2 regions of the Paraburkholderia sp. A1RI-2L genome follow, and region 1 is predicted to be linked to the other one. Evidence: riboswitches for the same ligand, from Rfam matches in the RefSeq annotation. Region 1 holds a riboswitch; the other holds the start of a gene.
What was found. A riboswitch is a leader RNA that binds a small molecule or an ion and turns the genes downstream of it on or off. The one in region 1 is predicted to bind cobalamin.
Positions count from the first base shown of each region.

Region 2: linked by a shared signal. The riboswitch ahead of cobW (cobalamin biosynthesis protein CobW) and the one ahead of PWP93_RS27370 (TonB-dependent receptor domain-containing protein) in region 1 are both predicted to bind cobalamin.

Region 1 covers NZ_JARBTA010000003.1:915,368-922,978, forward strand. The annotation lists gene ubiM (5-demethoxyubiquinol-8 5-hydroxylase UbiM) at 1-84, shown strand, start outside; gene PWP93_RS27365 (ribonucleotide-diphosphate reductase subunit beta) at 88-1,122, shown strand; cobalamin riboswitch at 1,219-1,416, shown strand; gene PWP93_RS27370 (TonB-dependent receptor domain-containing protein) at 1,716-3,599, shown strand; gene PWP93_RS27375 (H-NS histone family protein) at 3,857-4,462, opposite strand; gene phbB (acetoacetyl-CoA reductase) at 5,150-5,893, opposite strand; gene PWP93_RS27385 (acetyl-CoA C-acetyltransferase) at 6,175-7,356, opposite strand; gene phaP (TIGR01841 family phasin) at 7,610-7,611, opposite strand, start outside.
Region 2 covers NZ_JARBTA010000002.1:1,223,605-1,231,215, forward strand. The annotation lists gene cbiB (adenosylcobinamide-phosphate synthase CbiB) at 81-1,076, shown strand; gene cobD (threonine-phosphate decarboxylase CobD) at 1,083-2,150, shown strand; gene PWP93_RS20410 (DUF1289 domain-containing protein) at 2,150-2,401, shown strand; gene PWP93_RS20415 (cobyrinate a,c-diamide synthase) at 2,510-3,817, opposite strand; gene cobO (cob(I)yrinic acid a,c-diamide adenosyltransferase) at 3,820-4,422, opposite strand; gene PWP93_RS20425 (cobalamin biosynthesis protein) at 4,409-5,047, opposite strand; cobalamin riboswitch at 5,113-5,395, shown strand; gene cobW (cobalamin biosynthesis protein CobW) at 5,518-6,627, shown strand; gene cobN (cobaltochelatase subunit CobN) at 6,650-7,611, shown strand, end outside.

The DNA.
Region 1 (7,611 bases):
GCGCGCGATGTCCTGTTGCGCGCGGGCGATCATCTACGTCCCTTCAAGCGAGGCGTGGCCGCTTACCTGGCGGGAGGGCTCTGAGCCATGACCAGCAACGGCAAAACCCATGCGCAGCAGCAAGCCACGCGCGCCGAAGACAAGCGCGTCGTCAACGGCCGCGGAGATATCAATCAGCTCGCGCCGTTTCGCTATCCGTGGGCGTGGGAGTGCTTTCTGAGCGCGAACCGCAATCACTGGACGCCGCTCGAAATTTCCATGAGCGACGACGTGCACGATTACCAGCAGCGCCTGACCGAAACGGAACGACACGTTTTCGAAAACGTGCTCGCCTACCTCACCACGTCGGACATTCTGGCGATGCGCAATATCGGGCTCGCGGTAATGGAAAAGATGACCGCGCCCGAATTGCAAATCTATCAGGCTCGCCAGGTCTACGAAGAAGCGTTGCATACCTGGACTTACCAGCACTGCATCGAAACACTCGGGCTTGACCAGCAGGAAATCTATAACCGCTATCGCGTCGTGCCCGAAATTCACGCCAAGATCGCGCTCGCGAACCAGCGGCTCGAACGCATTCTGGCGCCCGGCCTCGACCTCTCGAACCGCGACACGCTGCACGAATTCGCGCTCGCCTACCTGTTTTTCGCGGCCGTGTTCGAGGGCTGCTGGTTCTACAACGGCTTTACGCCGGTGTTCGCGCTCCAGCGGCGCGGGTTGATGAAGGCGACCGCGCAGCAGTTCCAGTACATCATGCGCGACGAGGTGCTGCATTGCGGCTTTGGCATCCGCGTCATCCGGCAGCTACTGGAGGAGGAAAACCTGCAACTCGATCCGCGCGCCGTGCAACGGATCTGGGAAGAAGCCGATGCGGCGGAAACGGCTTATGCGGGCTATATCCTGCGCGAGCCGATTCTGGGTTACTCGGCCGATTTGCATTGCGCACAGTTCCGCTACATCGCGAACCGTCGCGCAGGTCAGTTGGAGATGCCCGCGCCGTTTCCCGGTGCCGAAAACGTGCTGCCCTGGCTCGACGAGCAGGCCAATTTGCGCAAGGAGAAGAATTTCTTCGAAACTCGCGTGACCGAGTATCAGACGGGCGGCGCGCTGGACTGGAATTAGGCCTCGGGGCTGAATCGCCGTGCCCTTGGGCCCGCGCCCAAGGGCGTTTTCACAACGCCCGATGCATATCGGGTTGACGCCCGCCACGCGCGGCCATTACCCTTGCGCCCTGATGGTTCCCGGCGACGGGATCAAAAGGGAACGCAGTGGGGCCGCCCCCGACCCCGAGTCTGCGGCTGCCCCCGCAACTGTGAGCGGCAAGTCCATGCCAAACGCGCCACTGGGAAACCGGGAAGGCCGGCAAGGGGCGTCGACCCGCGAGCCAGGAGACCTGCCATCGACCGAGGTCCAAGCAGCCGCACGGGGCGGGGTGTCCCGATGCGCAAGCACCGCCCGTGCGCGGTCGCCCGTTGCAAGGACAGCCCGACCTCAGGATCAGTTGCATGTCCACCACGATTGAAACGGCTTCCGCCCAGGAAGCCCGTTGCCGCTGCATTGACGAACGCTTTGGCCAGCGCACAAGCTACATTCCGCCGGCTCCCGGCGGCTCCGGACAAGACCGCCGGCCGAAACTCCGCCATCTCGCCGCCGCGTGCGCCATGAGCGTTTATGCATGGCACAGCGCTGCCGCTGCCGCGCCCGTGACGCCCACGATGCCCGCGACGCAGCCGCCGGCCGCCGCCGCATCCACCGAATCCGCCGCCTCGGACAACGACACCACGCTGTCGAACATCCTCGTGGTCGGCGACACCCAGCATCTGCCGCAATCGTTCGACCAGCGCTACGCGAGCACGCAAGTGCTCACGCGCGAAGACCTCGACCGCCTCTCGCCCGCCGACCCGAGCATCACGCAGGCGCTCGCCACGCTGCCGGGCGTGACCGTGTCGCAAAGCGGCGGGCCGGGCTCGCTGGCTTCGGTGAGCATTCGCGGCTCGTCGCCCGAGCAGGTGGCCGTGTTCATCGACGGGATCCGCATTGGCTCCGTGACCACGGGCATGCCCGAATGGGCCGACCTGCCGACCGATGCGTTCGACCGCGTCGAGGTGATCTCGGGCCCCGCTGCCGCCTCGTTCGGCGCGGACGCCGTGGGCGGCGTCGTGCAACTCTTCACGCGCCACGCGTCGAATCAGCCGAACCGGACCACGGTGTCGTTCGGCGGCGGGTCCAACAAGACCTTCGACACGATGCTGAGCACCTCGGGCACCGTGCCCTCGAGCGGACCGCTCGCGGCGCTCGAAGGCCTCACGTATTCACTGGGGCTGCACGACTACAACACCGCGGGCATCGACGCGACCCGGCCCTGGGCCTACGGTCACGAGGACGGCCGCAATCCGTATCACGCCCAGGACGTGAATGGGCGGCTTGGCTATGCGCACGACAACTGGTCGATTTCCACATTTGCGCTGTATCACCAGTCCGATCTGTCCTATGACAACGCGGGCGGCAACGACCGGCAGCGCGACCATCAACTCACGACCGGCGCGGCGTTTCACCTCGACATCACGCCGTTCACGCAATTCGACCAGTCGGTGGGCTACGCAACCGATCGCCAGTTCATCTACTCGAACGATCCCGCGATACCGACCGATCAATTCGACTCGACGCGCTTCTCCACGTCGACTTCGATCACGCATCAGGAGCGTGGGCACACGCTGTTCGGGCAGCCGCTTTCAGGCGAAACCAAGCTCGCCTACGACTTCTCGCGCGAACTGGCCTACTTGCCCGTCGAGGTGCCCAGCGGCTTGCCGGCGCGCAACGACTCCGCAGTCTCTTTGCACCAGTCGGCAACGCTCGGCGACGTGACGCTGTTCCTCGCCGGACGCCACGAGATCGTCCAGGGGCAGGCCGTCAATACGGGCAACGCCGCGCTCTCGTGGGCGATCACGCCGGTCTACACAGCGCGCGTTTCCTATGGCAACGCGTTCCGGCTGCCGACCTTCAACGATCTGTACTATCCGGGCTACGCGAACCCCAACCTCCAGCCAGAACGCAGCGACACGATCGAAGCGGCGCTCGATGCCAACACGTCGTACGGCACCTTCACGGCCGCCGTGTACGACACGCGCGTGCACGACCTCATCACCTACGATTCGCAGACCTTTCTGCCCGTAAACGTCGGGCGTGCGCACATTCAGGGGCTCGACCTCTCGTACAAGGGCACGCTCGGGGCGTCCACACCCGTGAGTCTGGCGATCGGCATTCTGAATCCGCAGGACGTGACCGACCAGACCTGGCTCAATCGCCGCCCGCGCCAAACCGTGAGCCTGAGCGTCGACCATACGTGGGACGAATTCAACCTCCACGCGCTCAACACGGGCGTGTCATTGCTTTACGGCGGCTCGACCTTCGACGATCAGTTCAATACGCTGTATTTGCCGTCGTACACGACGGTGAGCCTGCGTGCTTCGTATAAGGTGAATGCGCACCTGTTGCTGTCCGCGTCGATATCGAATCTGTTCAACCGGCAGTACATGACCACGTACGGCTATAACAGCCTCGGCCGGACCGCGTTCGGCAAACTCACCTATACATTCTGATTGCGCGCCGCACCGATTACACCTGCCTTTCAGAAATTGCCGCGCGCAAATGGTAATGACGCAAATGCTGGCCGAAATAATCGGGCCCAGCATTACGGAAATTGTTAATTGAGGATGATGGAAAAAAGATGCCGCCAGTCGATCTGCGGCGACACCGGTAGCCTGTGTTGCGCTGTCCCGTTCGGGAATGGCGTGACACCGGCTACGGTCAGGTGAGTTATCGAACAGCTTGATCCAGGCGTTCGATCAGAGAAGGATCAGGCTGCAGTTGCGGGCGCTGCGGCGGCCGGCGCGGATGCGCGTGTCTTTCTTGCAGTCATCTTGCGCGGTGCTGCAGCTTTCTTTGCGGGAGCAGCTTTCTTGCGCCCAGGCCTGCCAGCCGCTGCTTTTTTAACGGCGGTGGTTTTTGCGCCAGCCTTTTTTGCTGCCGCACGTTTCACCACGGCCTTCTTCACGCCAGCGGCTTTGGCCGATGCCGCCCTGGGCGCCGCGCCCGCCGTGATCAGGAATTTCGAGCGGTCCTTGGCGTCGCGAATCCAGGCGGGTGCACGCCCGCGTCCGCTCCAGGTTGCGCCGGTTTTCGGATCGGCGTATTTCGCCGCGACCGGATGTGCGTTGGGATGCAGCGCTTTCGCTGCGCCATTCGCAGCCTTGACGCCGGGCCTGCGGCCGCGTCTTTTGCCAACGAAGCGCTCGATATCGGCAACGCTCAAACCGTGCTTTTGCATCAGATCGCGAATTCTCGCGAGACCGATGGACGATTGCTTTTCGGCAATCGCTACCGCCTGTTTCTCAAGCTTTGCAATCTTCAGCTTGATTGCGTCCAACGTAACCATACTCATTCTCCCTGTCAGGAATTCCACCCCCAAGCAGCTGTTTGAACTTCGTTTGCATGTCGAAGTTTGGCTTGGCCCATATAGGCAATGCCATCATGGCATACCCAATTATGACGGCAAAGCGACAATACATGCAAATCGACTGCTATTGGCCCAACGATTCGCAGACTCAATCCACGGCAATTTCGATATCGAATTCTTCCAAATCCTTTCACTCGACGATATCTACTTGCACGATAGTCGCAAGCCGGTCCGCACACAACTGATTTGGGCCGCACGATGTGGATTTCGAAAAAATTCGAGTTTGTCGCGAGACGCTGTGGACTTGCGAAATGACAGGTGGCGCTTTTAGCCCGTTTCAAGTGCGGATGATCGCCTTCGCGCAATGACGATTACACGTTATTTCAGCAAATGCGGGGCAGCCAGCTAGAGGTATTGAGTTTCGCGGCTCTTGTTGACGAGAATGTTGGACCTCACCACTGCCATGCGCGTGCAGTAGTCGGCGCCGAACGCCGCGCCATTGACGATCGCGTTCCGGTGATTCCGCGGCGGCTTGCCGAAGATGTCGAAGTTGGGGAGGTGCTACGGATTGGATCGGCCTCGAACGCAGGATTGCGCGGCCTTCTCGCGGCAGTCGCCCACGCGGAACACGCCGCAAACTACGCCGACCAGGACGGCCGGCGCGGCTTGCGGCGAAATGAGACGAGTACAGCGTTACTGCATGTGCTGGCCGCCGTTGATGGGGATATTCGCGCCGGTCACGAAACTGGCGTCGTCCGAGCAGAGGAACAGCACGAGCGCGGCAACTTCATTCGGGCTGCCGAGACGGCCCATCGGGATCTGCGGGATGATCTTCGTATCGAGAATCTCCTGCGGAATGGCGGTTACCATCTTCGTTGCAAGATAGCCCGGCGAAATCGTGTTCACCGTCACGCCCTTGCGAGCGACTTCGAGTGCGAGCGATTTCGTGAAGCCGTGCATGCCGGCCTTCGCCGCTGCATAGTTCGTCTGGCCCACGGCGCCCTTGGAGCCGTTCACCGACGAAATATTGATGATGCGGCCCCAGCCGTGCTCAACCATGCTGTCGCACAGCGGCTTCGAGATATTGAAGATGGAGTCCAGATTGGTGCGCAGGACCATATCCCAGTTGACCTTGTCCATCTTCTTGAAGGTCATGTCGCGCGTGATGCCCGCATTGTTGATCAGAATGTCGACGGGGCCGACTTCGTTCTTGATCTTCTGCGCGCCGCGCTGGCACGAATCGTAGTCGGCAACGTCGATGGAATACGCGTGGAAATCGCGGCCCGTCTCGTTCATTCTGGCCAGCCAGTCTTTGACACCAGCATTGTCCGGCGAGTGCGTGACGACGACCGTATAGCCCGCGTCATGCAAACGGACGCTAATTGCCTCACCGAGACCGCCCATGCCACCTGTTACCAATGCAATACGCTTAGTCATCCTTTCTATCCGCGAGAGAAAATTTCAATGATCCACATGGCGTACCGTTGTTGAAACGCCACTTCTTGCATGCCCGGCATCCTCGCATGCGAGGCGAAGACCACTCGGGCAAGATCGCGCGGCTTATTGTGTCCGTCTAATGTTGCGCGAAACTTGTCCGGTTTGCCCGCCAAGGCACATCACGTGCTGCGCGGGCAAACCGTTTGACTTCAATGCGGCCCGATCAGCGGATCAGGCGCGCGTTGCCCGGCTCAATCGTGTTCAATCGAGCTCAATCGTGTTCAAGCGCGCTCGAGCGCAAGCGCCACGCCCATGCCACCGCCGATGCACAGCGAGGCCAGACCGCGCTTTGCATCACGGCGCTGCATCTCATGCAGCAGCGTCACCAGAATCCGGCAGCCCGATGCGCCGATCGGGTGACCAATCGCAATCGCGCCACCGTTCACGTTGATCTTCGACGTGTCCCAGCCCATCTGCTTGTTCACGGCCAGCGCCTGCGCCGCGAACGCCTCGTTGATCTCCATGAGATCGAGGTCGCTAGCCGACCAGCCCGCGCGCTCCAGCGCTCGCTTCGATGCCGGCACCGGGCCCATGCCCATCACCTTCGGATCCACGCCGCCCGCCGCATACGCCTTGATGCGCGCAAGCGGCGTGAGGCCCAGCGCCTCGGCCTTCTTCGCTGACATCACCACCACCGCCGCCGCGCCGTCGTTCAGCCCCGACGCGTTGGCCGCCGTCACCGTGCCTTCCTTCGAGAACGCCGGCTTCAGGCCCGCGAGCGACTCCGCCGTCACGCCATGGCGCACGAATTCGTCGGTCTTGAACACCAGCGGATCGCCCTTGCGCTGCGGAATTTCCACCGGCACGATTTCCGCGTCGAAGCGGCCCGCCTTCTGCGCGGCTTCCGCCTTGTTCTGCGACAGCGCCGCGAATGCGTCCTGCTCTTCGCGCGTGATGCCGTATTCCTTCGCCACGTTCTCCGCCGTCACGCCCATGTGGTACTGGTTGTAAACGTCCCACAGACCATCGACGATCATGGTGTCGACGAGCTTCGCGTCACCCATGCGGAAGCCGTCGCGCGAGCCCGGCAGCACGTGTGGCGCCGCGCTCATGTTCTCCTGGCCGCCGGCCACGACGATCTCCGAGTCGCCCGCGATAATCGCGTTGGCCGCGAGCATCACCGCCTTCAGGCCCGAGCCGCACACCTTGTTGATCGTCATGGCGGGCACCGCTGCGGGCAGCCCGGCCTTGAGCGACGCCTGGCGCGCAACGTTCTGGCCCGAACCCGCGGTCAGCACCTGACCCATGATCACGTCGCTCACCTGCTCGGGCTTCACGCCCGCGCGCTCCAGCGCCGCCTTGATGACCAGCGCGCCCAGATCGGGCGCGGCAATCTTTGCCAGCGAACCGCCGAATTTGCCCACCGCGGTACGCGCGGCCGAAACGATCACGATGTCAGTCAATTTCCACTCCTGCGTTAAAAATATTCATGGTGCCTGCGCCATACGGCGCCGCAGCAAACGAAGCGGCGCCACAGCTACGTCTCAAGAAGCGTAGCTGCGTCTTGTCACACAAAGATGACAAATCAGAGAATGCGCGCATTAAATATGCGCGACGTATTGGTATGGATTAAAAGCGTGGAGGGGAGCGGATGGCGCGGCGCAATCGTATCGATTTGCAGCCGCGCCGCGCCGTGAGGGATCAGCGCCGTAGCGATC
Region 2 (7,611 bases), on a different contig from region 1:
ATCTGAGAAATCGGGAAAACAGGAATGCAAGTGAACATATCGAAGCGAAGTCGCTGGAAGGTGTGCAGGAGCGCCAGATGATCGTCGGGCTCAGCGCATCGGTCGTCTTTATGCTGTGCTTCGCTGGGGTCGTTCTCGATGCAATATTCGGCGAGCCTTCCCGGTTTCATCCACTAGTTGGTTTTGGCCGGTGGGTTGCGTGCATCGCCCATGCCTGCAATCCGCACAGCGCGGCCGCGCACAAGTCCGACGCGCATGCACATGCAACGCCCGTGCCCGTGCGCCCGCTGCTCGCCCGTACGACGGGAGTGGGGGCCTGGACGCTCGCGGTGATTCCGCCGGTCGCGCTCCTCGTCGTGCTGACGCATCGGTTGCCCTTGATGCTTTCATGGACGTTGCACGTCGCTGCACTGTGGTTCGCGCTCGGCGCGCGTAGCCTGATCGATCACATTGCGCCGGTCGGGCAGGCACTGCGTGCTGGCGATCTCGCGAATGCTCGCGCATTGACCTCCCGGGTCGTGACGCGCGATCTATCCGCTGCGGACGAGCAGGCTGTTGCACGAGCTGCAATTGAATCCGCGCTGGAGAACGGCAACGATGCGATCTTTGGTGCGCTGTTCTGGTTCGCGGTAGCCGGTGGTCCCGGGGCGCTCGCATTTCGCCTCATCAACACGCTCGATGCGATGTGGGGATACCGCACGCCGCGTTTCAGGTACTTCGGTTGGGCTGCCGCACGCCTCGACGACGTTGCGAATTATCTGCCGGCCCGTCTAACGGCGTTGACGTATGCGCTGTGCGGCAATCCCAGGTCGGCCATCGCATGCTGGCGGACTCAGGCATCAGCGTGGGACAGCCCCAACGCCGGGCCAGTGATGGCCAGCGGAGCGGGCAGTCTCAACGTCGCGTGCGGCGGGGCGGCCTGGTACCATGGCGTGCTTGAAGCGCGGCCAGCACTCGGATGCGGCCATGCACCGGGCGCCGCCGATGTCGGCCGTGCGCTGTCGCTCGTCAAACGCTCCATCGCGGTGTGGCTTGCGGTCATGGCCGTGCTGACGGGTGCCGCCGCAATTTTCTGAAGACCAATGCTCAATCTCGATCACGCAACACCAGTGCCGCACGGCGGCAATCTCGGCGAGGCTGCTCGCCGATATGGCATCGCCCGGGAAAACTGGCTCGACCTTTCGACGGGCATCAATCCCTGCGGCTATCCCGTGCCGCCCGTCGATCCGCAGGCATGGCTCAGGTTGCCCGACGACGATGACGATCTGGAGGTCATCGCTGCCGCGCATTATGGTGCGCTGGAGGCGCTCGCCGTGGCAGGCACCCAGTCAGCGATCCGGATGCTGCCGGCGGTGCTTCCCAAAGGGCGGATCGGCATCGGGCTGCTCACGTATGGGGAATACGCGCCTGCCTGCGAGCGCGCGGGGTTTCCCGTCGATCGCTTCGTCACGCGGGAAGTTGCCGATCTCGGCGACGTAGCGTCATTCGTACTGGAACCGGGGAAGCCGCTGCCAGCGGATCTGAAGCATCTGGTTATCGTCAATCCCAACAACCCGGGAGCCGAGCGGTTTACGCCGGACGTCATCATGGCCTGGCATGAGGATCTCGCGATGCGTGACGGTACGCTGGTGATCGACGAGGCTTTTGTCGAGTCGATGCCGCAACTGAGCGTGGCGAAGTTCGCTGGTCGTGGCGGGCTGATCGTGCTGCGCTCGATTGGCAAGTTTTTCGGGCTGGCTGGTGCGCGGGTGGGTTTCGTGCTGGCGGATAAGGACGTCATTCGGGCTATGCGCAGCCTGCGTGGTCCGTGGAGCCTAGCTGGGCCTGCGCGTATCGTGACGCGCGCCGCGTTGCTGGATACGGACTGGCAGACGCAAACGCGGGCCAGTCTCGCGGCTGCGGGAGAGCGGCTGGCGGACTTGCTCGGGGAATTTTTCCCCGTGGTGCAGCACACACCGCTCTTCGCGTGGGTGCGCCATGAGCGTGCGCCACAGTGGCAGGATGGATTGGCCCGTCATGCCGTCTGGACACGGCGGTTCGACGTCGTCCGGGGGCTGCGCTTCGGCCTGCCCGCGGACGAATCAGGATGGGCGCGGCTCGATGCTGCGCTGCGCGCGGTAAGCCGCGAAGTGAATGCGGGTGGGGTGTGATGGATAACGTCGAACAAACACCGCGCGTGAGTCTCGCGCAGAAGATCGAACAGGCGAAAACGCAGCGTCCGGTCGGCTCCCCGTGCATCGACGTTTGCCGGTTGAACCAGCAGGGCGGTTATTGCGAAGGCTGTCTGCGCAACAGGGCCGAAATCCGGGCATGGAAAACGATGGGCGATCCGGACCGGCTCGCGCTGCTCGATGAGCTTGCAACGAGAATCCGTGACAGCTGGCGAATCACTTCCGGATAGAAGATCGAGCCCCAGCCGAGGCGCAGTCCTGCCGCGAGGGTGGCTAGCCCACGTATTCCGGATCGCGCAGGCCACCGGCCACGGTGCACCGCCATCCGTTCGGTTTCCTTAAAAGGATTTGCCGCAAAAAAGCGCTGCGGCGAGGGCGGGGTTGGACGGCCAGTATCCATGCATGTAGCTTGCGACGATCGTGCCCGAGCGGAACACCGGCTCGCCGGGCGCGCCGGTCTGCGCGCGGGTGGCGTGGCGGTCGGGTTGCAGGGGAGTCGTCATGCTGGAATAGTGGAACGTGTGGCCCGTTAGCACGCCAAATTTCGTTTCGAGCGCCATCATACCGAGCGAGACCAGCCGTTTCTGCATTGCCGCGCGTCCCTGCAACAGCCCGAGCATCGGAGTGGAGCGATTTTCGGTATCGGTCAGCTCTTCGAGCAGATACAGCATGCCGCCGCATTCGGCAACCACGGGCTTGCCGGCAGCTGCATGGTCACGGATGCTGGTGGCGGTTATTGCATTGCCGGCCAGCGTGGCAGCATGAAGCTCGGGGTAGCCGCCGGGCAGATACAGCGCATCGGCATGACTGGGGACGGGTTCGTTTGCCAGCGGCGAGAAAAACGCGACGCGCGCGCCCAGGCTTTCCAGCAGGCTCACGTTCGCTGGATAGATGAACGAGAAGGCTGCGTCGCGAGCGATGGCGATCTGCGTGCCTTCGAGCAGCCTCGGCTGCGCGTGGTGCCTATCGTGCGGCGCTGCATCGAACGAAACAGCCGCGGGCAATTCGGCCAGCGCCGTATCGGCGAGTGCCTGGGCCGTGAAGGCAATACGCGATTCGAGCTGGTCGATTTCGCCAGCCTGATGAAGCCCCAGATGCCGTTCCGGCAGCGCCATCTGCGCGGATGGGGCGAGATGCCCGAGCCAGCGCAGCCCGTCGGGCATGCCCGCCTGGATCATCTGCGCGTGACGCACCGAACTGACATGATTGGCCAGCACGCCATGTATTGCCACATCCGTGCGGTAATGCGCAAGACCGAATGCGATGGCGCCGAACGTCTGTGCCATCGACTTCGCCGAAATCACGGCGACGACGGGCACGCCGAATTTAGCTGCGAGATCGGCGCTGCTGGGTGTGCCGTCGAAGAGTCCCATCACGCCTTCGATCAGGATGAGATCCGCCTGCGCAGCGGCCTCGGCCAGCAGCCGGCGGCACCCGTCTTCGCCTGCCATCCAGAGGTCGAGCGACTGGACCGGGGCGCCGCTTGCACGCTCCAGTATCATCGGGTCGAGGAAGTCCGGTCCCGTCTTGAAGACGCGCACGCGCCGGCCGAGCTGGCGGTGCAGCAGCGCAAGGCCTGCCGTGATCGTGGTCTTTCCCTGGCCCGATGCGGGCGCGCTGACGAACAGCGCTGGACAGGACGGCATGGTTAGAACTCCACACCTTTCTGCGCCTTTACGCCCTGTTCCTTATAAGGATGCTTCACGAGGCGCATTTCCGTGACGAGATCGGCTGCCTCGATGAGCGCATCGGGCGCGTGGCGGCCGGTGACTACGACATGCTGCGCCGGGCCACGCGCGCTCAGCACAGCGAGCACTTCATCGAGCGGCAGGTATTCGTACTTGAGGACAGTGTTGAGTTCGTCGAGGATCACCATCCGGTAGTTGCCGCTCTGGATCATTGCGACGGCCTGATCCCAGCCTTTGCGGGCCGTGGCGATGTCGGCCTCGCGGTTCTGCGTGTTCCATGTATAGCCATCACCCATCGTGACGAAATCGCACATCGGATGTGCGCCGAGAAAATCACGCTCGGACGTATGCAACGCGCCCTTGATGAACTGCACGACACCGAGACGCTCGTTGTGGCCCAGCATTCGCACGGCCATGCCGAAAGCCGCCGTACTCTTGCCTTTGCCATTGCCGGTATGCACGATCAGCAGGCCTTTTTCATGCGTGGCGGCAGCCTGCTTCTTTTCGTGTCCTTCGCGACGGCGTTGGGTCATGCGCAGATGGGATTCGCTATCGGTCTTCATGATGTCCTTGTTTGTTGTCTGTGTGATCCGGCTGCATCGGGCTGACCGTGCCAATGGCAACCGTGACGCCATCGAGCGCGAGCTTGCCGCGCAGCAGCCGGGCACCGGGGGCAGCGAGCAGCGCACAAGGCTCGCATACACCCGCGACGCCGAGCTTCTCGCGTGCAACCGGCGAACGCGTGAGCGACGGATTTTCGCCGAGACAGACACGGATTTCCTCCGCCGGGACGCCGACCAGCGGCATCCGATGCTGCTCGCAGAACGCCAGCAGGGCCGGCTCGTGCGCTTTGTCTTGCAGTGTAGCCACGCACATGACTTCGGCCATGTCGCCTGATTCCAGCATCCCGAGCGCCATCCGGACGGCGGCCTCGATCTGGCCGGGAGTGACATCGCGCCGGAAGCCCAGGCCGATGGTCAACAGACCCGGTCGCCGCCCCGCAGGGGGCAGGGCATCGGTGCGGGCCAGCGGCGCCACTTTGCCGATCACCAGAATCGCCGGCGAGCCGAGGCTGGCGGAAGGAGCATGCATATTTCGAAGGCGCGTCGAAAGGGGATGAAACGAAAGGGGATGAAACCTTGCCTGTCCGTGAACAACAGGCAAATAGCCGAAGATCTCTTTTTTCACGATACCACACGCCCGCGGCAAGGCCCGAGGCTCGCCTGTTTCTTGACTGGCGCGCACGCGGCACCTACACTCCCGGCTAATCTGGTGCTCGCGCACGCGTTCCGACGTGCGCAGTTAAACGGGAAACAGCGGTTCGATGCAGCGATGCGCTGCGGCGACCCCACCTGTGCTGCCCCCGCAACGGTAAGCGAACGTGTCGCTCGAGAGCGATACACGGCCGACTTCTACACATACGTGCCACGTATGTGCGAAACCACTGCGCACAACGCCTGTGCATCCACAGGTCGCGCGGGAAGGTGAAGCGGCTTTTCGCCAGCCCGGAGACCGGCCGGAGAAGACGACACGCGCTGCGGGTAGGCGGCGCGCTGCCGACCGTCGCATTCATCACGCGTTTTCGTCACGCCTCAAGCCTCATGCCAGCAACGGCACGGGAGTGATGTTGCACGCGACCACCGCCATCGAGACCTTTCATGTCCACCTCCATGCGCAAGATTCCTGTGACCGTCATCACGGGCTTTCTCGGCAGCGGCAAGACCACGCTGCTGCGCCACATCCTGTCCAACGCGAACGGCCTGCGCGTTGCCGTGATCGTCAACGAATTCGGCGAGCTCGGGATCGACGGCGAAATCCTCAAGGGCTGCGGGATCGGCTGCGATGAATCCGGCGAGCAAACCGAAGGCCAACTGTACGAGCTGGCGAACGGCTGCCTGTGCTGCACCGTGCAAGAAGAGTTTTTCCCGGTCATGGAAGCACTCGTCGAGCGACGCGACCAGATCGACCATGTGCTGATCGAGACGTCGGGGCTCGCATTGCCCAAACCGCTCGTGCAGGCTTTCAACTGGCCGTCGATCCGCGGCAGCTTCACGGTCGATGCGGTGGTCACGGTCGTGGACGGCCCGGCCGCCGCGAGCGGGCAGTTCGCCGAAGATCCCGAGGCCGTGGACGAACAGCGCAAGGCCGATCCGAATCTCGATCATGAATCGCCGCTGCACGAGCTGTTCGAGGACCAGTTGAGCGCGGCGGATCTCGTCGTGCTCAACAAGACCGATCTCCTCGATGGCGCGCAACAGGCGGCCGTGGCCGCGTTGATCCGCGAAGACATTCCCGCGCATGTGAAGATCGTCCCTGCCCACAATGGCCGGCTCGATCTTCCGGTGCTGCTCGGCCTGAACTCGGCGTCCGAGGAGACGATCGATCAGCGTCACGATCATCACGGTTCGGCGCACGATGCCGATCACCATCACGACGATTTCGACTCGGTCGTCGTGTCGGGCGCGCCTGCATCGCGCGATGCCGCAATCGCCGCGTTGCGGCAGTTGGTCGAGCACCACACGATCTATCGCGCGAAGGGTTTCGCGGCGCTGCCGGGCGCACCGATGCGTCTCGTGATCCAGGGTGTGGGCGCGCGCTTCGACAGCTATTTCGATCGCCGCTGGCGCGATGACGAAGCGCGTACGAGCCGCTTCGTCCTGATCGGCGAGGATCTGGATCAAGCGGTGCTTCAGCGCGCGTTCGACGCCGCGCTCGATGCCGCGCTTGATGCCGCTCCCGGCGCGCAGTCTGTCACCGCGCCGGCCTGAGCGCATTCACGGCAGGCATCGCATGCACCTGTTGCGAACGGTCCCGGGCGGCTTCGTCGACGACACGGCGGGCGTTATCCGCATCGATCAACGTCCGGCCGACATCGTCGTGCTCAGCTCGGCCGATACGACGCTGTCGCTGCTGGCGAGCGTCGTCGAGCGGCTCGGGCCGGAGTTTCCGAGCCTGAGGCTAGCGAACGTCACCTGGCTGCGCCAGCCTGCTTCGGTCGATTTTTACGTCGACGACGTGCTGCAGCATGCACGCGTCGTGGTCGTCGATCACCTCGGCGGAGAGGCTTACTGGCCCTACGGCATCGAGCGGGTCGTCGATCTCGCGGAAAAACGCGGACAGATGCTCGTGATGTTCTCGGGCGACCTCCAGGAAGATCCGAACCTGATCGCGCAGAGCACGGCCAGTCCCGAGTTCTGCACACGCCTGTGGCGATACCTGCGCGAGGGCGGACCGGCCAACGCCGAAGCCTTCATGCGCGCGATTGCCTGGCATGCGCTCGACTGGGGCGACGAACCGGCCTTGCCGATGCCGGTGCCCAATGCCCTGCTCTACCATCCAGAACGCGATACGCCAACGGCCGCCGACTGGCAGGCCCGCTGGCAGGCCACGGCGCCTGTCGTGGCGATCCTCTTTTATCGCGCGCATCTGCAGGCCGCGAACACGGCCGTGTTCGACGCGCTCATCGATGCGCTGGAAGCACGCGGGCTGAATCCGCTGCCGATTGCGATCACGTCGCTCAAGGACGCCGTGAGCCGCGATGTCGTTGCGCGGCTGTGCGACGAGCATGACGTCGGGCTGGTGCTCAACACGACGGCCTTCGCGGCATCGACGCCAGACGATCCGGAGCAGTTGCCCGTATTCGGTGTGGACGCGCCGGTTTTGCAGGTCATCCTGAGCGGCGGGAATCGCGACCATTGGGTCAAGGACAATCAAGGCCTCAATTCGCGCGATATCGCTATGCATGTGGCGCT